One region of the Pseudomonas sp. LB3P81 genome, then DNA from elsewhere that is predicted to be linked to it. Evidence: riboswitches for the same ligand, from Rfam matches in the RefSeq annotation. Region 1 holds a riboswitch; the other holds the start of a gene.

Evidence for each region. Region 1 has a riboswitch for cobalamin ahead of cobO (cob(I)yrinic acid a,c-diamide adenosyltransferase). Riboswitches for the same ligand answer to the same signal wherever they lie in the genome.
Region 2: linked by a shared signal. The riboswitch ahead of cobW (cobalamin biosynthesis protein CobW) and the one ahead of cobO (cob(I)yrinic acid a,c-diamide adenosyltransferase) in region 1 are both predicted to bind cobalamin.

Annotation. Positions count from the first base shown of each region.
Region 1 is NZ_JBUBVG010000001.1:1,626,138-1,637,024, reverse strand. Features, by position in the region: gene ACYZTL_RS07525 (DUF2066 domain-containing protein) at 116-1,174, shown strand; gene ACYZTL_RS07520 (AI-2E family transporter) at 1,213-2,286, shown strand; gene hda (DnaA regulatory inactivator Hda) at 2,517-3,221, shown strand; gene ACYZTL_RS07510 (C40 family peptidase) at 3,425-4,051, shown strand; gene ACYZTL_RS07505 (C40 family peptidase) at 4,274-4,810, shown strand; gene ACYZTL_RS07500 (O-methyltransferase) at 4,829-5,482, shown strand; gene ACYZTL_RS07495 (PQQ-dependent sugar dehydrogenase) at 5,575-6,888, opposite strand; gene ACYZTL_RS07490 (hypothetical protein) at 6,957-7,541, opposite strand; cobalamin riboswitch at 7,696-7,929, shown strand; gene cobO (cob(I)yrinic acid a,c-diamide adenosyltransferase) at 8,010-8,621, shown strand; gene ACYZTL_RS07480 (cobyrinate a,c-diamide synthase) at 8,632-10,047, shown strand; gene bluB (5,6-dimethylbenzimidazole synthase) at 10,044-10,694, shown strand; gene cbiB (adenosylcobinamide-phosphate synthase CbiB) at 10,691-10,887, shown strand, end outside.
Region 2 is NZ_JBUBVG010000001.1:659,582-670,468, reverse strand. Features, by position in the region: gene metH (methionine synthase) at 1-720, opposite strand, end outside; gene ACYZTL_RS03030 (fatty acid cis/trans isomerase) at 877-3,174, shown strand; gene nfuA (Fe-S biogenesis protein NfuA) at 3,376-3,960, shown strand; gene cobM (precorrin-4 C(11)-methyltransferase) at 4,128-4,874, opposite strand; gene ACYZTL_RS03015 (cobalamin biosynthesis protein) at 4,958-5,371, opposite strand; gene ACYZTL_RS03010 (CbtA family protein) at 5,368-6,072, opposite strand; gene ACYZTL_RS03005 (CbtB domain-containing protein) at 6,084-6,278, opposite strand; cobalamin riboswitch at 6,399-6,626, opposite strand; cobalamin riboswitch at 6,721-6,933, shown strand; gene cobW (cobalamin biosynthesis protein CobW) at 7,036-8,097, shown strand; gene cobN (cobaltochelatase subunit CobN) at 8,101-10,887, shown strand, end outside.

The sequences.
Region 1 (10,887 bases):
AGTGCGAAAAACTTAACCGGGACGTGTGAATGTTTTGCGTCGGGCGATGGTCACAGCCTTGCTCGATTGTCTTCATGCGGTCAGTTCCAGCCGCTCTTGTCGTCAGGAATCTTCCATGCGTTTTTTCAGATCATTGTTTGTGGGTTGTTTGTCTCTGGTCAGCCTGGCGAGTCATGCCGAAACCGTCAAAGGCCTTTATCAAGTGCGCGAGCCCGTCACCAGTCAGGCGGCAGAAGAACGCGATCAAGCCACCCAGCGCGCGCTCGACACGCTGGTGTTGCGCCTGACCGGCGATCCCAAGGCTGCGCAAAGTCCGGGGCTGGCGGCCATTCGCAAGGAGCCGCAGCAGATCATCAGTCAGTACGGTTTCGATGCCGGCCCGCCGGAAGTGCTGAAAGTTGATTTCGACCCGGCCAGCACCGAGCAGGCGTTGCGCCGCGCCGGTTTGTCGCTTTGGGGTGCGAACCGGCCGTCGATCCTGGTCTGGTGGTTGAATGACTCCACCGAGGGTTCGAGCCTGGTCGGTGATGGCCAGGCCAGCGCCGCGCCACTGCGTCGCGCGGCGCAACACCGTGGTCTGCCGCTGCGTTTGCCGCTGGCGGACCTGAGCGAGCAACTGGTCGCCACGGCGCCGAATCTTGAAGGCACGGATGCGGCGCCCTTGCGCGGCGCATCGGATCGTTACAACGCTGACGCCTTGCTGGCCGTGCATGCCCGTGAAGAGGGCGGTCAGTGGCAGGCCAAATGGCATTTGTGGCTCGGCGATCAGAAGGAAGCGGGCAGCGTGCAGGGCGCGGATCAGGCCGCCGTCGCCGATGCGGTGCTGCTGGCGGTCAGTCAGCGTCTGGCGCCACGCTTTGTGGTCAAACCGGGTGTCTCGGGTGAGCAGTTGCTGGAAGTGCAGGGCATGAATCTGGAGCGTTACGCGACGCTTGGGCGTTTGCTTGAGCCGTTTAACGCGCGCCTGCAGAGTGTCGACGCTGACCGGGTTCTCTACCGGGTCAATGGCAGCGCCGAGCAGTTGCGCTCGCAGTTGTCGCTGGCGAAGTTGCAGGAGGTTCCGGCGGGTGAGGCGCGGGCACCGACGGCGCCTGTTCAGCCGGTGGTCCAAGGGGCGGCGCCTGCTGCAGCGCCAACGCCTGCACCGGTGCCGCAGTTGCGTTTCCGTTGGTAAGGTTTTCTTTCTTTATATAGATGCATATGGAGTGGTACATGGCCGATACGCGGCGTTGGTTCTGGTTGGGCGGGGTGGTTCTGCTCTGCGCGTTTATCTGGCTGTTGCATCCGATTCTGACGCCGTTTCTGGTAGCGCTGTTGTTGGCGTATCTGTTCGACCCGCTGGTGGATCGGCTGGAGAAGGCCGGCCTGTCCCGGACTTGGGGGGTGGTGGCGGTGTTCGCGCTGTTCACCTTGATTTTCACCACCTTGTTGCTGGTGCTGGTGCCGATGCTCGCCAAGCAGTTGTTTCGCTTGTATGAACTGGCACCGCAGATGCTCGACTGGTTGCAGCACACTGCATTGCCGTGGGCACAGTCGAAGTTCGGGCTGTCGGACGGTTTCTGGAAGTTCGACAAGCTCAAAGCGGCCATCAGCGAGCACATGGGCCAGACCACCGACATCGTCGGCGTGGTGCTGAGTCAGGCGACCGCTTCCGGTCTCGCGTTGATCGGTTGGCTGGCTAATCTGGTGCTGATCCCGGTGGTGAGCTTTTATCTGCTGCGGGACTGGGATGTGATGGTGGCCAAGATTCGCAGCCTGCTGCCCCGTGACCGGGAAGAACGTGTGGTGACCCTGGCGGGTGAATGCCATGAAGTGCTTGGTGCGTTCGTGCGCGGGCAGTTGTTGGTGATGGTGGCGCTGGGTGTGATCTATTCGGCGGGCCTGATGCTGGCAGGGCTGGAGCTGGGGCTGCTGATCGGGATGATCGCCGGCCTGGCGGCGATTGTGCCGTATATGGGGTTTGTCATCGGGATTGGCGCGGCGCTGATTGCTGGCCTGTTCCAGTTTGGTGGCGACTTGTACCCCATGGTTGGCATTGTCGCGGTGTTCATGGTCGGCCAGGCGCTGGAGGGTATGGTGCTGACGCCGTTGCTGGTGGGCGACCGGATCGGCCTGCACCCGGTGGCGGTGATCTTTGCGATTCTGGCCGGTGGTGAGCTGTTCGGTTTCACCGGCGTGCTGCTGGCGCTCCCGGTGGCGGCGGTGATCATGGTGCTGGTGCGCCATGTGCATGATTTGTATAAAGATTCGGATATCTACGGCGGCGTCGACGAACCCAAGCTCTAGGGTTCGCCGATGACGCGTCGCGGGCGGTCTGGTTCAGTGCCAGGCTGGCCCGTGTCCCATGGGCGGCTGTCACTTGCGCTGCCAAAGAAACGCTCATGAAACCGGTGTGATAACGCAAACCTTTGATTTTGCTTATGGTCTGTCGCATTGTGCGGTCAGCTTCACGGGTATAAACTTCGCAAACTTTACACAGAGGCCACTAACGGTTCCTTTGGAACTGTTCAGTCAGCATGAAACCGATTCAGCTGCCCCTAGGTGTGCGTCTGCGTGATGACGCTACCTTTATCAATTACTATCCAGGCGCCAATGCCGCTGCACTCGGCTATGTCGAGCGGCTGTGCGAAGCCGACGCTGGCTGGACCGAAAGCCTGATTTACCTCTGGGGCAAGCACGGGGTAGGGCGCACACATTTGTTGCAGGCAGCCTGCCTGCGCTTCGAACAGATGGGTGAGCCGGCGGTATATCTGCCACTGGCCGAGTTGATGGATCGCGGCATCGAAATTCTCGACAACCTCGAACAGTACGAACTGGTCTGCCTGGATGATCTGCAGGCGGTTGCCGGCAAGGCGGACTGGGAAGAGGCGTTGTTCCATCTGTTCAACCGACTGCGTGACAGCGGTCGACGGCTGCTCATTGCAGCCTCGACATCACCGCGTGAATTGCCGGTGAAGCTGGCGGACCTGAAATCCCGTCTCACGCTGGCGCTGATCTTCCAGATGCGACCGCTGTCCGACGAAGACAAATTGCGTGCCTTGCAACTGCGTGCATCCCGTCGTGGATTGCACCTGACCGATGAAGTCGGGCATTTTATTTTGACCCGTGGCACTCGCAGCATGAGCGCGCTGTTCGAGTTGCTTGAGCGTCTCGATCAGGCCTCTCTTCAAGCTCAGCGCAAGCTGACCATTCCGTTTCTAAAAGAGACGCTGGGCTGGTAAACACTGGGTTTTTGGCATATTTCAGGCGCCAAAAAGTTCGCTTTCCTACAGGGTGTAGGCCGCGCGAGCGTCTAAATGGGGCTTAAGCGCTTAGATGGAAGCGCGAAACCGGAAAGTCACATAAAGTTCGATTGAATTTGCAAATGAGGATGATAGCGGGCATAGTCTCGGCTTCTTTACAACTATCAGCCACGGTCGTGCCCATGCTAAATCGCTTTGCACCCCTCGTGCCTCTCGCACTCGTCACCCTGTTGTTCGGTTGCGCTGCCCACTCTCCAGTGTCGGAGCAAGCGCCTCAACAGCAGGTAAAAAATTCAGTAACTGCGCAATCCTCTTCCGTCCTTTTCCAGGAAGAGCTGGCCGCCGATAAAGAACTGGCAGACTTCGCCGATGGCAAGTCCTACCAGCTTCCGGTTCTGGCCGACAGCATTCTCGAACGTGGCATGTCCCTGATCGGTACCCGTTACCGTTTCGGCGGCACCTCCGAGGCTGGCTTCGATTGCAGCGGCTTCATCGGTTATCTGTTCCGTGAAGAGGCCGGCATGAACCTGCCGCGTTCCACTCGCGAAATGATTAACGTGGACGCACCGCTGGTTTCTCGCAGCGCCCTCAAGCCAGGCGATCTGCTGTTCTTCGCCACCAATGGCCGTCGCGGTCGTGTCAGTCACGCGGGGATCTACCTCGGTGACAACCAGTTCATCCACTCCAGCAGCCGCAAAAGCGGTGGTGTCCGGGTCGATAGCCTGGGCGACAGCTACTGGAACAAGACCTTCATCGAAGCCAAGCGCGCACTCGCGATGGCCCCGACCGTGGTCACGGCACGCAAGTAATGCTTCAGCCTGTCGCCACCTCAGTGGTGACAAAAAGCCTCTCTGCAACAAAGTAGGCGGACAGTTTGTAAGGCGAACTTAAAGTCTTACTTGAAGTTTGCCGCATAGCCGCTAGAATCCTGATCTATTATTGATGGCAAACCGCCTGCGTCCTGCGCAGGCGGTTTTCTTTTCTGCCCTGTCGGCAGAAAAAAGCCGCAGCCAGATCAGGATGTTCTGCAGATGACGATGTCGGCCCGCCTCGCACTCATGTTCTTCGCAGCGCTGCTCAGCGCCTGTGCCAGCCGCACACCGCCGCCTGCACCGGTGGTTCGCGCGCCGATTGTTTTCGGTTCTCCCCAAGCTTTTTCGCCTGAGGCAGAGGATGTGCTGTTTCGTGCGTTGGGTCTGGTCGGCACGCCTTATCGCTGGGGCGGCAACACGCCGGATTCCGGGTTCGATTGCAGCGGCCTGATCGGTTATGTCTACCGTGACGTCGCCGGCATTTCCCTGCCGCGCACCACCCGCGAGATGATCAGCATGCAAGCGGCCAATGTTGGCAAGGAAGGCCTGCAAACCGGTGACCTGATTTTCTTCGCCACCAAAGGCGGCTCTCAAGTCAGTCACGCCGGGATCTACGTCGGCGAAGGTCGCTTCGTCCATGCGCCGGCCACGGGCGGCACGGTGAAGCTAGACAGCTTGTCCAAAGCGTATTGGCAGAAAGCCTACCTGAGCGCCAAGCGTGTTCTGCAACCCGAGCATCTGGCGCGCAATCCTTAGTTCCAAGAGGTTGTTGTCATGACCGCCCGCACACTCAATCTCGACGATTCCCTGTATCAATACCTGCTCGACGTTTCCCTTAGGGAAACGCCGCTGCTCAAGCGTTTGCGCGCTGAAACCCAGGCGCTGCCGATGGCGCGCTGGCAGGTGGCGCCGGAACAGGGGCAATTCCTCGCCTTGCTGGTGAAGCTCACCGGCGCCAGGCGATTGCTGGAAGTCGGCACGTTCACCGGTTACAGCGCGTTGTGCATGGCGGCGGCATTGCCGGATGACGGTTCGTTGATCTGCTGTGATATTCCCGGCGACTACAACGCTACGGCGCGCCGTTACTGGCAGGAAGCGGGGCTCGCTGAACGAATTGACCTGCGCCTGGCGCCTGCGCTGGAAACCCTGGCTCAGTTGGATCAACCCGAACAATTCGATTTGATTTTCATTGATGCCGACAAGGCTAACTATCCAGCCTACCTGGAGCACGCGCTGCGTCTGCTGCGCGTTGGTGGTCTGGCGGTGTTCGATAACACGCTGTGGAGCGGGCGGGTGCTTGAGCAGAATCCCGAGAGTGAAGATACCCGAGCTATCCAGGCGCTTAATCTCGCGTTGAGAGATGACTCGCGTGTGGATTTGTCGCTGTTGCCGTTAGGCGATGGATTGACGCTCTGCCGCAAGAAGTAGGTGTGCGCTGAAAAGATCGCAGCCTTCGGCAGCTCCTACATTGGATGGCATACACCCTGTAGGAGCTGCCGAAGGCTGCGATCTTTTAACGTTTACTTAATTGCAGAAACCCGCCACACCTTATTCCCCACATCATCCGCCACCAGCAAATCACCCTGCTGATCAATCACCACACCCACCGGCCGGCCCATTGCTTTCTTCTCTTCATTGAGGAAACCCGTGAGCACATCAACCGGTTGCCCAGTCGGTTTGCCGGCACTGAATGGCACGAAAATCACTTTGTAACCACTGTGCGGCTTGCGGTTCCACGAACCATGCTGGCCGATGAAGGCGCCTTCCTTGAATTGCGCCGACAGCGTGTTGCCTTCAGCAAACGTCAGGCCCAGTGACGCGGTATGCGGGCCGACGGCGTAGTCTGGCGCGATAGCCTTGGCGACCAGGTCCGGGTTTTGCGGCTCGACGCGAATGTCGACGTGCTGGCCGTAATAACTGAACGGCCAGCCGTAGAACCCGCCGTCCTTCACGGAAGTGATGTAGTCCGGCACCAGGTCGCTGCCGATTTCATCCCGCTCGTTGACGGCCGTCCACAAAGCGCCGCTCTGCGGTTCCCACGCCATGCCATTGGGGTTGCGCAGGCCGGAGGCGAAGATCCGGTGATTGCCGGTGGCGCGATCCACTTCCCAGATCGCCGCGCGACCTTCTTCCTGATCCATGCCGTTTTCGGCGACGTTGCTGTTGGAGCCCACCGTGACGTACAGCTTGCTGCCGTCCTTGCTGGCGATGACATTTTTGGTCCAGTGGTGATTCAGTGTGCCGCCCGGCAGATCAACCACTTTGATCGGCTGTGACTTGATTACCGTGTCGCCATTCTCATAGTGAAAACGCAGCAAGCGGTCGGTGTCGGCGACATACAGGTCATTGCCGACCAGGGTCATGCCGAAGGGCGAATTGAGGTTTTCCAGAAACACCGTGCGGGTTTCGGCGATGCCGTCGTGGTCCTTGTCCCTCAACAGCGTAATGCGGTTCGGGCTGGGTACGCCGGCACCCGCGCGGCCCATGGCTTTCTTCATCACCCAGCCTCTAACGCCTTTGCCATCGTCGGGTTTGGGCGGTGCGTTGGTTTCGGCGACGAGCACGTCACCGTTCGGCAGCACATACAGCCAGCGCGGGTGATCGAGGCCTTCGGCGAACGCGGCCACCTGAGTGCCCGCTGCGGCGGTGGGTTTCGCACCGTCCGGCCAGCCGATCGCCGGGGCGATGTTCACCGTCGGGATCAGGGTTTTGTTCGGTTCTGGCAATTTGGGCGACGGGCCGGTGCCGTCGGAGACTTGCAGGGTAGAGGTTTCACCGCAGGCGGCGAGCCCTCCGGCGAGGGCGATGACGAGAACGAGCTGGCGCTTGTGCATGCTGATCTTCCCTATAAATGCAGTGACCTGATCAATAGAGACGCGCAAACCCGCGATGGTTCAACCGGTCAGCCGCGAGCTTCCTTGAACAGCACGGCAATGCCGGGGTGATAGTGGCCGACTTCGTTGCGCAACTTGCGGTAGGCGTAGGGGAAATACCAGGCGGCGGCGCAGGTGTGTTCCTTTTGCAGGTCGTCGACCATGTCCTGGAGTTCTTCCGGGGTAGCGCCGTGCTGGGCTTTTTGCGGTGCAACGAACAGGCAGCCGAGTTTCAGGTCGCTGACGTAACTGATGCGCCTGGCGTCGCTGGTGATGTCGGCCAGCGCTTGTGTCAGGTTCAGGCTGTTGACCCGTGGCCAGCGCTGCGTGGCTTGAAGGTAGGCGCGCTCTTCGCGGGTGGCGATGAACAGGTCGGCGCGGGCGTTGCGTTCGCCTTCTTCGTTCTGTTTACGGGTCGGTGTGTGTTGCAGCGTGACCATTTCCGCCATCCACGCGGCGGCCGAGAGCAAGCCGAGGTTGGCTTTTTCGTCGTACCAGTAAGGCATGTCGTTATCGCCGCGCACCGCGTTGTAGCGGTCGATACAGTCAAACCAGCGTTCGAGTACCGGACGCAGGAATTCCAGCTTCGGATTGCTGATAATCATGCCTTGCATGTGGCTTACCCTTGTTATTGTGATGTGGGTTTGTGGCTCTTTGATATCACTGCTGAAAGCGTGGCACAAGATTGACGTCGTTTAATTGATAGACGGCAATTATTCGCCCGTCGGCGTCCCGGCTTTAATTGACGCTCCACCCCCAACCCTCTAACCTTCGCGGCTTGTTTCAGGTGCTCTGTGGCCTTGGTCGACAGAGTGAAACAGGGAAGCCGGTGAGTGCGTTCGTGCAATTCATGAACAATCACGATCCCGGCGCTGCCCCCGCAACGGTAAATGTGTGAAGACTGCGCCTTGAGCCACTGTGTCGATATCGACATGGGAAGGCGCGCAGTCAGGCGTGACGCCGCTCATGAGCCCGGAGACCGGCCTGATCCATCCAGCGGCATCACGGTGGGCGATGCCAGGCTTCTTGCCGTCTATTCTTGTGCCTGCCCGCCGTTATCCAGCCTCAACGGAGAGCTCCCCATGACTGATACTCCCGATCGTGACGAACGCCATCTGGCGCGCATGCTGCGAAAAAAAGCCGTGATCGACGAACGCATCGCCAACTCGCCAAATGAATGCGGTCTGCTGCTGGTGCTGACCGGCAATGGCAAAGGCAAAAGCAGCTCGGCGTTCGGCATGCTTGCCCGCTCCATGGGTCACGGCATGCAGTGCGGCGTGGTGCAGTTCATCAAGGGCCGCAACAGCACGGGTGAAGAACTGTTCTTCCGCCGCTTCCCCGAGCAGGTGCGTTTTCATGTGATGGGCGAGGGCTTTACCTGGGAAACCCAGGACCGCCAACGAGACATCGCCGCCGCCGAAGCTGCGTGGGCCGTTTCCCGTGAACTGCTGCGTGATCCGTCGATCGGTCTGGTGGTGCTCGATGAGTTGAACATCGCCCTCAAGCACGGTTACCTCGACCTCGATCAGGTGCTCGGCGACTTGCAGGCGCGTCCGCCGATGCAGCACGTGGTGGTCACCGGTCGCGGCGCGAAGCCGGAGATGATCGAGCTGGCTGACACCGTCACTGAAATGGGCGTCATCAAGCACGCCTTCCAGGCCGGGATCAAAGCGCAAAAAGGCGTCGAGCTGTGAATACTATTTTATGAAAAGCATCCGTCACTGCCCGGCGGTCTTGATTGCCGCGCCGGCCTCCGGTCAGGGCAAGACCACCGTCACCGCCGCGCTGGCCCGTTTGCATCGCAATCAGGGGCGCAAGGTTCGCGTGTTCAAATGCGGACCGGACTTTCTCGACCCGATGATTCTCGAGCGCGCCAGCGGTGCGCCGGTGTATCAGCTGGACATGTGGATGGTCGGCGAGCAGGAAAGTCGCCGGCTGTTGTGGGAAGCCGCCGGCGAAGCTGATCTGATCCTGATCGAAGGCGTCATGGGGCTGTTCGACGGCACGCCGTCCAGCGCCGATCTGGCGCGACACTTTGGTGTGCCGGTGCTCGCCGTGATCGACGGCACGGCGATGGCGCAGACGTTCGGTGCGCTGGCATTGGGGTTGGCGAAGTATCAGCCGGACTTGCCGTTTGCCGGGGTGCTGGCCAACCGCGTCGGCACCTTGCGTCATGCGCAATTGCTTGAAGGCAGCCTCACTGAAGGCCTGCGCTGGTATGGCGCGTTGTCCCGGGAAACCGGGATTGAATTGCCAAGTCGGCACCTCGGTCTGGTTCAGGCCAGCGAGCTGAACGATCTTGATCTGCGCCTCGATGCGGCGGCGGATGCCTTGGCCAGCAGTTGCGAAGTCGCATTGCCACCCGCCGTGGAATTCGCTGCACCTGATGTCATCGCTGCCGAGCCGTTGCTGGCCGGTGTGCGGATTGCCGTGGCCCGTGATGAAGCATTCGCATTCACCTACGGCGCGAGCCTGGATTTGCTGCGGGCCATGGGCGCCGAACTGCTGTTTTTCTCGCCGATCCGCGACGCGCAGTTGCCGGAGGCCGACAGCCTCTATCTGCCGGGCGGCTACCCGGAATTGCACCATGTGGCGCTGGCACAGAACACCCCGATGCTCAACGCCATCCGCGCTCACCACGCGGCGGGCAAACCGTTGTTGGCCGAGTGTGGCGGCATGCTGTATTTGCTCGACTCGCTGACCGATGTCGAAGGCACTCGCGCAGAGCTGGTCGGCTTGCTGGCCGGGGATGCGGTGATGCAGAAACGGCTGGCGGCGCTGGCGTTGCAGGCGGTCGAATTGCCGGAGGGTTCGCTCCGTGGGCACACCTATCACCATTCGTTGACCAGTACCGAACTTGAGCCGATTGCCCGTGGCCTCAGCCCTAACGGCGGGCGTGGGGCGGAGGCGGTTTATCGTGAGGGGCGGATGACGGCTTCTTATGTGCATTTCTATTTTCCGTCCAATCCGGCTGCTGTAGCCGCATTGTTTGTGCCGGACCTTGAGGCCGCCTTCGCGAGCAAGTCGAATCGTCGCACCGCCGCTCCCACATTAGTCAGTGCGTTGCCTGAAGAAACGCAGTCCACTGTGGGAGCGGGCTTGCTCGCGAAGAGGCCATGACTGACAACGCATTCAGCCAGGCCGAACGCGAAGCGGTCTACCGAGCCATCGCCGAACGCCGCGACATGCGCCACTTCAGCGGCGGCACCGTCGACCCCGAGTTGCTCCGGCGCCTGCTTGAAGCCGCGCACCAGGCGCCGAGCGTCGGCCTGATGCAGCCCTGGCGATTCATCCGCATCAGCGATCGCGCCCTGCGCGGCAAGATCCAGTTGTTGGTGGAAGAAGAGCGCATCCGCACCGCCGAAGCCCTCGGCGAACGCACCGACGAATTCATGAAACTGAAAGTCGAAGGCATCAACGACTGTGCCGAGGTGTTGGTCGCCGCGTTGATGGACGATCGCGAACGCCACATCTTCGGCCGCCGCACCTTGCCGGAAATGGACATGGCCTCGTTGTCCTGCGCGATCCAGAACCTGTGGCTGGCTTCCCGTGCCGAAGGACTGGGCATGGGGTGGGTCTCTTTATTCGAGCCGCAAGTCCTGGCCGACTTGCTGGGTTTGCCCGCCGGGGCCAAGCCTTTGGCGATTCTTTGTCTCGGGCCGGTCAAGGAATTCTATCCGGCGCCGATGCTGGTACTCGAAGGCTGGGCGCAGGCGCGACCGCTAAGCGAATTGCTGTATGAAAACTATTGGGGAGTGAGTCAATGAGTGTGGCGTTGTTGAGTGTCGCCGCGGTTGCGCTGGATGCGCTGCTGGGTGAACCCAAACGCTGGCATCCGCTGGTGGCGTTCGGCCGTTTTGCCGACCGCATCGAACAACGTTTCAACGGCGGTGGACGCGGCTGGCGCAGTCACGGCGTTACCGCTTGGGTGATCGCGGTCGTACCGCTGACCTTGCTCGC
Region 2 (10,887 bases), 970 kb from region 1:
GTGGGCCACGGAGTTCCAGAACGCTTCGGTGGTCTGGCCCGACAGGGTACGGCCGGAGGCGTCGGTGATGGTGCCGGAAATCATGATCGGCAGCTCGACGCCCAGCTCTTCGAACACCCCTTGCACGGCGAAGATCGCGGCTTTGGCGTTGAGGGTGTCGAAAATGGTTTCGATCAGGATCAGGTCGGCGCCGCCTTCGATCAGGCCTTTGGTGGCCTCGGTGTAGTTTTCCACCAATTCATCGAAGGTCACGTTGCGGTAGCCAGGGTTGTTGACGTCCGGCGACAGCGAGCAGGTGCGGCTGGTCGGGCCGAGCACGCCGGCGACGAAGCGCGGCTTGTCCGGGTTCTCGAGGGTTTTCGCGTCGGCGATCTTGCGCGCCAGTCGAGCGCCTTCTACGTTCAGTTCGTAGGCCAGTTCTTCCATGCCGTAATCGGCCATGGAAATCCGGGTGGCGTTGAAGGTGTTGGTTTCCAGAATGTCAGCGCCGGCATCCAGGTAGGCTTTTTCGATGCCACCGATCACGTCCGGGCGCGTCAGCACCAACAGGTCGTTGTTGCCTTTGACATCGCTTGCCCAGTCGGCAAAGCGCTTGCCACGGTAATCCTGCTCTTCGAGCTTGTAGCTCTGGATCATCGTGCCCATGCCGCCATCGAGAATCAGAATGCGCTCTTTGAGGGCGTGCTTGAGGGCTTGAAGGCGAACACTGCGATCGGACATTGGGACTACTCGGAAAGACCATGACGAAGGGCCGGGATCATAGCAAACCTGTGCGCTTTTAGAGCATGTGCGGTTTTTGCATGAATATCGCTCATGTTGATGTGGGCGCTGTCCCGGTAGAATCGCAGCGTTTTTTCAAGGATCGGGAACAGGGATATGTCGTATCGCGTCGTCATCAGCAGTGTATTGCTGTTTTTAAGCTGGGGCGCCGTGGCGCAGGATCCGGCGATTTCTGCTGCTATTTCCTACAGCCGTGACATTCAACCGATCTTCACCGAAAAGTGCGTGGCCTGCCATGCCTGCAATGACTCCGCCTGTCAGCTCAATCTGGGCAGCGGCGAGGGGGCGGCGCGCGGCGCGTCGAAAGTCCCGGTCTACGACGGCGAACGCAGTCAGGCTGCCGCGCCGACCCGATTGTTTTATGACGCCTTCGGCAAGCACGCCTGGCAGCAAAAAGGCTTCTATCCGGTGCTCGACGCCCAGGGCAGCCAGGCCGCGTTGATGGCGCGGATGCTGGAACTGGGTCACAAAACGCCTCTGACGCCCAACGCCAAATTGCCGGAAGACATCGTCCTGGGCCTGAACCGGGAAAACATGTGCGCGATGCCGGCCGAGTTCGACGGTTACGCCAGCACGCATCCGAAGGAAGGCATGCCGCTGGCGGTCACCGGCCTGACCGATCAGCAGTACCAGACGCTGCAACGCTGGCTGGCCTCGGGCGCGCCGATCGACGAGCAAGGTCTGGTGCCTTCCGCGAAAGAAGCCTTGCAAGTGGTGCAATGGGAAAACCTGCTCAACTCACCGGGCGCCCGCCAGAGCCTGGTGGGGCGCTGGTTGTTTGAACACTGGTTCCTCGCCCATATTTATTTCAAGGATGGCGAACCGGGGCATTTCTTTCAGTGGGTGCGTTCGCGCACGCCCACCGGCCAGCCGATTGACCTGATCAACACGCGCCGCCCGAATGACGATCCCGGCACGCAGGTGTATTACCGCTTGTGGCCGGTGCAGGGCGTGATCGTGCAGAAGACCCACATCACCTATCCGCTGAGTGCGGCGAAGATGGCGCGGATCAAAAGCCTGTTCTACAACGGCAAATGGCAGGTCAACGCCTTGCCGGGTTACGGGCCGGAGCGCCGGGCCAATCCGTTTGCCACGTTCGAGGCGATCCCGGCGCAGGCGCGCTATCAGTTCATGCTCGATAACGCCGAGTACTTCGTGCGCACGTTTATCCGCGGGCCGGTGTGTCGCGGCCAGATCGCCACCGACGTGATCCGCGATAATTTCTGGGCGTTGTTTCAGGCGCCGGAACACGACCTCTATATTATCGACCCCAATTACCGCGGCCAGGCCACGCCATTGCTGGCGATGCCGGGGCAGAACGACGACGTCGGCAGTGTGCTGAGCCTGTGGCATGACTACCGCGACAAGCGCAACGAGTACGAGGCGCTGCGCCGCGACAACTACGCCGATGCGCCCGCGCCGAGCTGGTCGACCTTGTGGGCAGGCAACGACAACGCGCTGCTGAGTATTTTCCGGCACTTCGACAGTGCCTCGGTGAACAAGGGCCTGATCGGCGATGTGCCACAAACGATGTGGCTGTTCGATTTTCCGCTGTTGGAGCGCACGTACTATCAGTTGGCGGTCAACTTCGACGTGTTCGGTAACGTCTCCCATCAGGCTCAGACGCGTCTGTATTTCGACCTGATTCGCAACGGCGCCGAACAGAACTTCCTGCGTCTGATGCCTGCCGACTCCCGGGACGGCTATCTCGACGACTGGTATCAAAGCAGCGGTAAATTCAAGATGTGGCTCGACTATGAAGCCATCGACAACGACAAACCGACGGCGCTGAAGCTCGACGAGAAAGACCCGAAGCGCGACTTCGCGATGCAACTGCTGGCTCGCTACGGTGAACTCAACGCCAAGCCCGATCCGATCAACCGCTGCGACGGGGCGTATTGCTCGCGGCCAAATATCGATCCGGCATTGCAGAGTACCGAGCAGGCGCTCAGCCGCCTGACCTCGCGTCCTGCTGCCGGGCTGAAAGTCATCGATCAGTTGCCGGAAGCAACAATGCTGCGTATTGAAACGGCGAGCGGCAAGCGTGAGGTATACAGCCTGTTGCGCAACCGCGCGCACAGCAACGTGGCGTTCCTGCTGGGCGAGTCGCTGCGTTACCAGCCGGGGCTCGACACGCTCACCCTATTCCCCGGCGTACTCAGCAGCTATCCGAACTTCATGTTCAACATTCCCGCCGAGCAGGTGCCAGCGTTTGTGGAGGCGATGGAAAATGCCAGGGACGCCAACCGTTTCGAGAAAATCGTCGAGCGCTGGGGGATTCGCCGCAGCCATCCGCAGTTCTGGTTCTACTTCCATGACCTGAGCAAGTACGTCCAAGAAACCGACCCGGTGGAAGAGGGCGTGCTGGACATGAACCGGTACGAGAATCTCTGAATCCCCCCTATCTAACGTAGGAGCGAAGCTTGCTCGCGAAGGTGTATCAGCTACATACATGTTTCCTGACACACCTTCGCGAGCAAGCTTCGCTCCTACATTAGGCAGGGGGATTGTCGTAATCTTTCCCGACAAAAATACTGGGACTTTGTGCGGCGCGATGATTGGCGTAAACTGCGCCCAAGCCTGCGAGGAGTTTCCATGACCGCTATTACCATCACCGACGCCGCCCACGATTACCTGGCTGATCTGCTTTCCAAGCAGAACACCCCGGGCATCGGCATCCGCGTCTTCATCACCCAGCCTGGCACTCAGTACGCCGAAACCTGCATTGCCTATTGCAAGCCGGGCGAAGAAAAACCCGAAGATACCGCGCTGGGGCTGAAAAGCTTCACTGCTTACATCGACTCGTTCAGCGAAGCTTTCCTGGACGACGCGGTTGTTGACTACGCCACCGACCGCATGGGCGGCCAACTGACCATCAAGGCGCCAAACGCCAAAGTCCCGATGGTCAACGCCGACAGCCCGGTCAACGAGCGCATCAACTACTACCTGCAAACCGAGATCAACCCGGGGCTCGCCAGCCACGGCGGTCAAGTCAGCCTGATCGATGTGGTCGACGATGGTATCGCCGTGTTGAAGTTCGGCGGCGGTTGCCAAGGCTGCGGCCAGGCGGACGTCACCCTGCGTGAAGGCATCGAGCGCACCTTGCTCGAGCGCATTCCCGAGCTCAAGGGGGTTCGTGACGTGACCGACCATACGCAGAAAGAAAACGCCTACTACTAAGGTGTTCGCTGCGACATAAAAAACGGCACTGTGGCGAGGGAGCTTGCTCCCGCTCGATTGCGAAGCAATCGCAAAGCAGCTAATGCATTCTCCCGTGATGAATGCGTTAGCTGATGTTGGGACCGCTCCGCGGTCCAGCGGGAGCAAGCTCCCTCGCCACAGGTGCTTTAGGGCCGATACAAATGTGCATGCCCCGCGCGATACAGCGATGACTCGCTGAAATGATCGCTTCCTAGCACCCGCCCCACCAGAATCAACGCCGTTCGACGAAACCCTTTCGCCTCAACCTTCCCGGCAATATCCGCCAGCGTCCCCACCACCCAGTCCTGATCCGGCCATGTCGCCCGGTGGATCACCGCAATCGGACAGTCCGCGCCGTAATGCGGCAGCAATTCAACCAGGATTTTCTCCAGATGATTGACCCCAAGGTGAATCGCCATGGTCGCCCCATGCTGCGCCAGACTCCCCAGTTCTTCACCGGCGGGCATCGCAGTCTTGTCGGCGTAGCGAGTCAGAATCACGCTCTGTGACACGTCCGGCAACGTCAGCTCCGCGCCCAAAAGCGCCGCACAGGCCGCCGTGGCGGTGACACCGGGAATGATTTCAAACGGAATGTCGAGTTCACGCAGGTAGCGAATCTGCTCGCCAATCGCACCATAAAGGCTTGGGTCGCCGGAATGCACCCGCGCCACATCATGGCCATTGGCGTGGGCGGTCTTGATCAGTTCGATGATCTGTTTCAGGTGCAGTTCGGCGCTGTTGACCACCTGTACGGCGCAATGTCCTTCAAGTACGGCGGCGGGCACCAGGGAGCCGGCGTAGATGATCACTGGGCAGCTGCGGATCAGGCGCTGGCCTTTAACGGTGATCAGTTCCGGGTCGCCGGGACCTGCGCCAATGAAGTAGACGGTCATCGTCGTTTCCTGTCAGAAAAAGGGTCTGGGCAAAGCTTCAGATGAAGATTGCTCATGATCGAAGGCGGGGATTATCGAGGATTTTACGCAGTGCCGGCCAATGCCAGGGTGGCCTGGGCGTATTTTTGTCGCAAGATCAGCAGTTTTGCCGGTGCCTGAGCCAGTTGTTCAGCGAGGGCGAGGGCGGCACTTTCCGCTACGCCATAGCAGCCGGTGCGTTCAAAAGCGATGTCCGAGCGGTGGCTGAGTCTTGATTGATAACCGGCCAGTTGTTCACTGCTGAAGTACATCAAGGGCAGCGCAAGTTGTGCGGCGAGCTCGATCAGGCCGGGTTCGTCGCGCTTCAGGTCGATGCTGGCCAGGGCCTTGATCTGGTGAAGTTCGATTTGATGCGCCTGTAACGCCTGATCGAGTAACGCCCGCAACGTGCTGACAGGGCAGCCGCGCTGGCAGCCCAGGCCGACCACTAGAGTCGGCGCTGCGTCAGTATCCGTCATGCGTGGTATTGGCCATCGCTTTTGCGGCGAAACAACCAGGCGCTGACCAGGCCCAGGGCCAGCCAGAACGCCACGTTGGTCAGCTGCGAAGCGATTTTGAACTGCGCTTCCAGGGCTTGCGGCGCGAGCATCGAGTGCACTTCCGGTTGCGGCGCGCCGATGACGTGAGGAACGGCGAGAATCGCCACGCCAAGAATCTTCATCAGCCAGTGACGACTGAACACGATCAGCGCGATGCCAACAGCGGTAGACGCTGCAGTGCCGATCCACCAGATTTGCCGTTGGGCCAGATCCGCCGCGGCAGTGCCGGGCAATTCAGGCGGCAGGCCGAGGGTCGGTGCCAGCACGAACGTCGCGTAACCGGCCAGGCCCCAAAGCAGACCCTGAGAGGTTTTGGTCGGCGCACGCAAGGTGTAGAGGCCGGCGAGCATCAGCGCGAAACCCACTGCAACCACCAGGTTGCCGCCCGTGGTGGACAGCACGCGCTGCCAGCCGTCTTCCGGTTCCCAGGCTTTGGCGTCGTGGGTATGAGCGGCGGCACCGGCGGCATGTTGGTGAACCTCAACAGCAGCAGGTTCTGATTTTTCGTAGGTTTCCGCCTGCAGAATCAGCGGAGCGACCCAGAAGCTTTGCAGCAGGGTCAGCAACAGGGCGGCCAGCAGCCCGGTGAAACCTGCGGTTTGCGCAATACGCTTGATCATGTCGGCAGGTCTCAATGGCACGGGAAGGCGGAGCTGTGACGGGTATCGTGCGCGGCGTTGTGCACCGCTTCGATGTGCGAGAAACCGGCGAAATACACCAGGCACGCGCCCAGGATCGACGCACAGACGGCGGCGGTCAGGCGTTGAGCCAAGGTTGTAGTGGTGGTGCTGGCGGATGTGTGGCCGGTGCTGCTGATGATCGACATGGCGCTTCCCTCTGGTCTGTCAGCGGGTGAATAGAGCGCATGGAAGATCCCCGCGAATCGGGCTCGCAGAGATTCAAACAGCGCCCGCCCACCGCGGGTTTGTTATTCAGTGAACGTAATCGTCACTTTGTGTTGCGGGCCGGTCTCCGGGCTCGCGAGGGGCTTGGGCGTCAGCCGAAACCTGCAAGCGTCACCTTCCCATGCCGAACTGCTGGCACAGTGGATCTGACGCTTCGCTCGCTTACCGTTGCGGGGGCAGCACCGGACTGACATGGCTTTGAGTAAAGCACATGATTCACCGGTTTCCCGTTTCACCCTGTGAGGGGCACCCGTAACAAGGTATGTAGGAGAGCATGGGCGGGGGTTGGGCGTCAATTGGCAGGGGTTCTCAATTGGAACTGAATGATGATTCTACGGACATTGACCCGCTTCGACACCATGCGTAGCCTTGCGCTTTCGAGGTTCTTCGGCATTTGCCGAAGCTAAGAAGGGAACGCGGTCGATGCCGCGGCTGCCCCCGCAACTGTGAACGGTGATGTTCGCTGCCACGCCACTGCACGCTCCAGCCCTGGAGCCCGCGGGAAGGCGCAGCAAACGCCAGTCTAGCGACAGGCACACCGTCAGCCAGGAGACCTGCCTCGACACGAATTCTCACTACAACCGGGCGGGGTGATCCGGTGGCGAAATCTTCCGCGCGCCTGCCTGTGCAGCAGCGGTCGTCGTCCCGTATGCCCGCCACCTTGCCAAAGGGCATCCGATGAAAACACTGGCCAAACTCCCCGTCACCATCGTTACCGGTTTCCTCGGCTCGGGCAAAACCACCTTGCTGCGGCACATGCTCGACAACGCTCAGGGCCGCCGCATCGCGGTGATCGTCAACGAGTTCGGTGAGCTGGGCATCGACGGCGAAATCCTCAAGCAGTGCTCCATCGGTTGCACCGAAGAAGAAGCCAACGGTCGGGTCTACGAACTGGCCAACGGCTGCCTGTGCTGCACCGTTCAGGAAGAATTCTTCCCGGTGATGCGCGAACTGGTCGCCCGTCGCGGCGACCTCGATCACATCCTCATCGAAACTTCGGGTCTGGCCCTGCCAAAGCCTTTGGTTCAAGCCTTCCAGTGGCCGGAAATCCGCAGCGCCTGCACGGTTGATGCGGTCATCACCGTGGTCGACAGCCCGGCCGTCGCCGCCGGCACTTTCGCTGCCTTCCCGGATCAGGTCGACGCCCAACGCAAACTCGACCCGAACCTGGACCACGAATCGCCACTGCACGAGCTGTTCGCCGACCAACTGGCCAGCGCCGACCTGGTGATCCTCAACAAGGCCGACCTGATCAGCCCGGAAGACCTCGCCCGCGTACGCCTGGAAGTCGCCGAAGAACTGCCACCAGCGGTGAAAGTCATCGAAGCCAGCAGCGGCCGTCTGCCACTGGACGTGCTGATCGGCCTCGGCGCCGGCTCCGAAGAGCACATCGACAGCCGTCACAGCCATCACGATCACCATCATGAAGGTGAAGATGACCACGATCACGACGCCTTCGACTCCATTTCCATCGAACTGCCCCAAGCCGACGAAAGCCTGCTGCTGGACGCGCTGACCCAGCTGGTGGTCAAGCACGGCATCCTGCGTGTCAAAGGCTTCGCCGCCATCCCGAACAAACCGATGCGCCTGCTGATCCAGGGCGTGGGCACGCGATTCGACAAGCATTTCGACCGTCAGTGGGGCGCCGATGAAGCGCGCACCACGCGTCTGGTGTTGATCGGTCAGGAGCTGGACGCCGCGCAACTCGAAGCGCAATTGCGCGCCGCGCTCAGCGTTTAACCCATGCACCTGCTCAGGACCCAGCCCGGCGGTTTCGTCTCGGATGACAACATTGCCGACCTTGGACAAACCCCCGCCGAGCTGGTGATCCTGTGCAGCGGCGATTCCAGTCTGGCGTTGCTCGCCGAAGCGGCGCAGCAATTGCCCGACGACTACCCGAGCGTGCGCCTGGCCAACCCGATGCAGGTGCAGAATCACGCGTCGGTCGACTTGTACGTCGATGAAGTGCTGCGCCACGCCAAGGTGATTTTGATCTCGCTGCACGGCGGCATCGCGTATTGGCGTTACGGCGTCGAGCGTCTGGTCGAGCTTTCGCAGCGCGGCGTGCAGCTGATTCTGGTGCCCGGCGATGATCGCCCGGACCCGGAGCTCAGCGACCTGAGCACGGTGATACCTGAAGACCGTGATCGGCTCTGGCATTACTTGCGTCAGGGCGGCATGGCCAACGCTCTCGATCTGTTTCGCTGCCTCGCCAATCGCTGGCTGAATCGCGATTATGCGTGGGCCGAACCGCAAACCTTGCCGCGCACCGCGATCTACCACCCGCAAAAAAGCCCCGCAACATTGAGTGATTGGCAAGCCGACTGGCAGGCCGGTCAACCGGTGGCGGCGGTGCTGTTTTACCGCTCGCATTTGCAGGCGGCGAACACCGCGTTCATTGATGTTTTCTGCCAACGTTTGCAAGCGGCGGGGTTGAACCCGTTGCCGATTGCCGTGGCCAGTTTGAAGGAGCCCGGCTGCCTGACGGTGGTCGAGGACTGGCTGGATGAAGCCTGCGCCTCGGTGATTCTCAACACCACCGGTTTCGCCCAGTCCAGCCCCGAAACGCCGCATTTGCGACCGTTTCGCCGCAATATCCCGGTCATTCAGGCGATCTGCGCCCAGGACAACGAACCCGGCTGGCGTGCCAGCGAGCAAGGCCTCGGCCCGCGGGATCTGGCGATGCACATCGCGCTGCCCGAACTGGACGGGCGGATCATCAGCCGCCCGATCAGCTTCAAGGACCTGGCGTGGCGCAGCGAGCGCAGTCAGTCCGATGTGGTCTGCTATCGGCCACAACCGGAGCGCATGGATTTTGTCGCCGAACTGGCGCGGCGCTGGATCGAACTGGCGCGGGTGCCGAACAGCGAAAAACGCATTGCGCTGATCCTCGCCAATTACCCGACACGCGACGGTCGCATTGGCAATGGCGTCGGTCTCGATACACCTGCCGCCGCGTTGAATATCCTCCGAGCGTTGCACGCAGAAGGTTATCCGCTGCCCGCCGAACTGCCGGGCAGCGGCACCGCGTTGATCCAGCAATTGCTCGGCGGTGTCAGCAACGACCTCGATACCCTCGACCAGCGTCCGTGTCATCAAAGCCTGGCACTGGACGACTACAACCTGATGTTCAACGCCTTGCCCGAGGCCAACCGCCAGGCCGTGCTGGAACGCTGGGGCACGCCGGAAAGCGATCCGATGTTCCGCGGCGGACGGATGATGATTGCCGGGCTGCGTTTCGGCCTGACCTTCATCGGCATTCAACCGGCGCGGGGTTATCAGGTTGATCCGAGTGCGGTGTATCACGACCCCGATCTGGTGCCGCCCCACGGCTATCTGGCGTTCTACTTCTGGTTGCGTAACACCTACGGCGCCCATGGCGTGATCCACGTCGGCAAGCACGGCAACCTTGAATGGCTGCCGGGCAAAGGCGTCGGGCTGTCGGAAAGCTGCTGGCCGGACGCGTTGCTCGGGCCGCTGCCAAACATCTATCCGTTTATCGTCAACGATCCGGGCGAGGGCGCCCAGGCCAAGCGTCGCACGCAAGCGGTGATCATCGATCACCTGATGCCACCGCTGACTCGCGCCGAAACGTATGGCCCGCTGCGTAATCTCGAGCTGTTGGCCGACGAATATTACGAAGCGCAATTGCTTGATCCGCGTCGTGCCCGGGAGTTGCAACGCGACATCCTGCAACTGGTGCGCGACACGCACATCGACCGCGAGCTGCAACTGGACGAGAAGCTCGACAGCGATGCTGATGCGGCGATCTGGTTACCGCGTCTGGATACTTATTTATGCGATTTGAAGGAATCGCAGATTCGCGATGGCCTGCATGTGTTCGGCGAGTCGCCGACCGGACGTTTGCGCATCGATACGTTGCTGGCCTTGTTGCGCATTCCGCGTGGCGATGGGCGAGGGGCGCAATCGAGTTTGTTGCGGGCGTTGGCGAAGGCGTTCGGATTGGGTTTCGATCCGCTGGATTGTGCGTTAGCCGAGCCTTGGACCGGGCCGCGCCCGGCTGAATTGCAGCGCGTCGCTGATGAAGTCTGGCGCACGGCCGGTGACACACGCGAACGCCTTGAACTGTTCGCCGCGCAACTGATCTCGCAAGTATTAAATGCCAATCCCGAACCCTGTGGGAACATACCTTTGTGGCGAGGGGATTTATCCCCGTTGGACTGCGCAGCAGTCCCATTTTCCGGGGCCGCTTCGCGACCCAACGGGGATAAATCCCCTCACCACAAAAGCCCGCTCCCACACGAGGCAGGCTGGTCTGATGTGCAAGCCATCCTCGACAACCTGCGCCAAGTGGTCGCGCCACGACTGGACGCCTGCGGCCCGGCCGAAATGCGCGGTCTGCTCGACGCCCTCAGCGGTCGTTTCGTCCCGGCCGGCCCTAGCGGCGCGCCAAGTCGTGGACGCCTGGACGTGCTGCCCACTGGGCGCAATTTCTACTCGGTGGACGTGCGCAACCTGCCGACCACCACCGCGTGGCGCATCGGTTTCCAGTCGGCGAACCTGATTCTT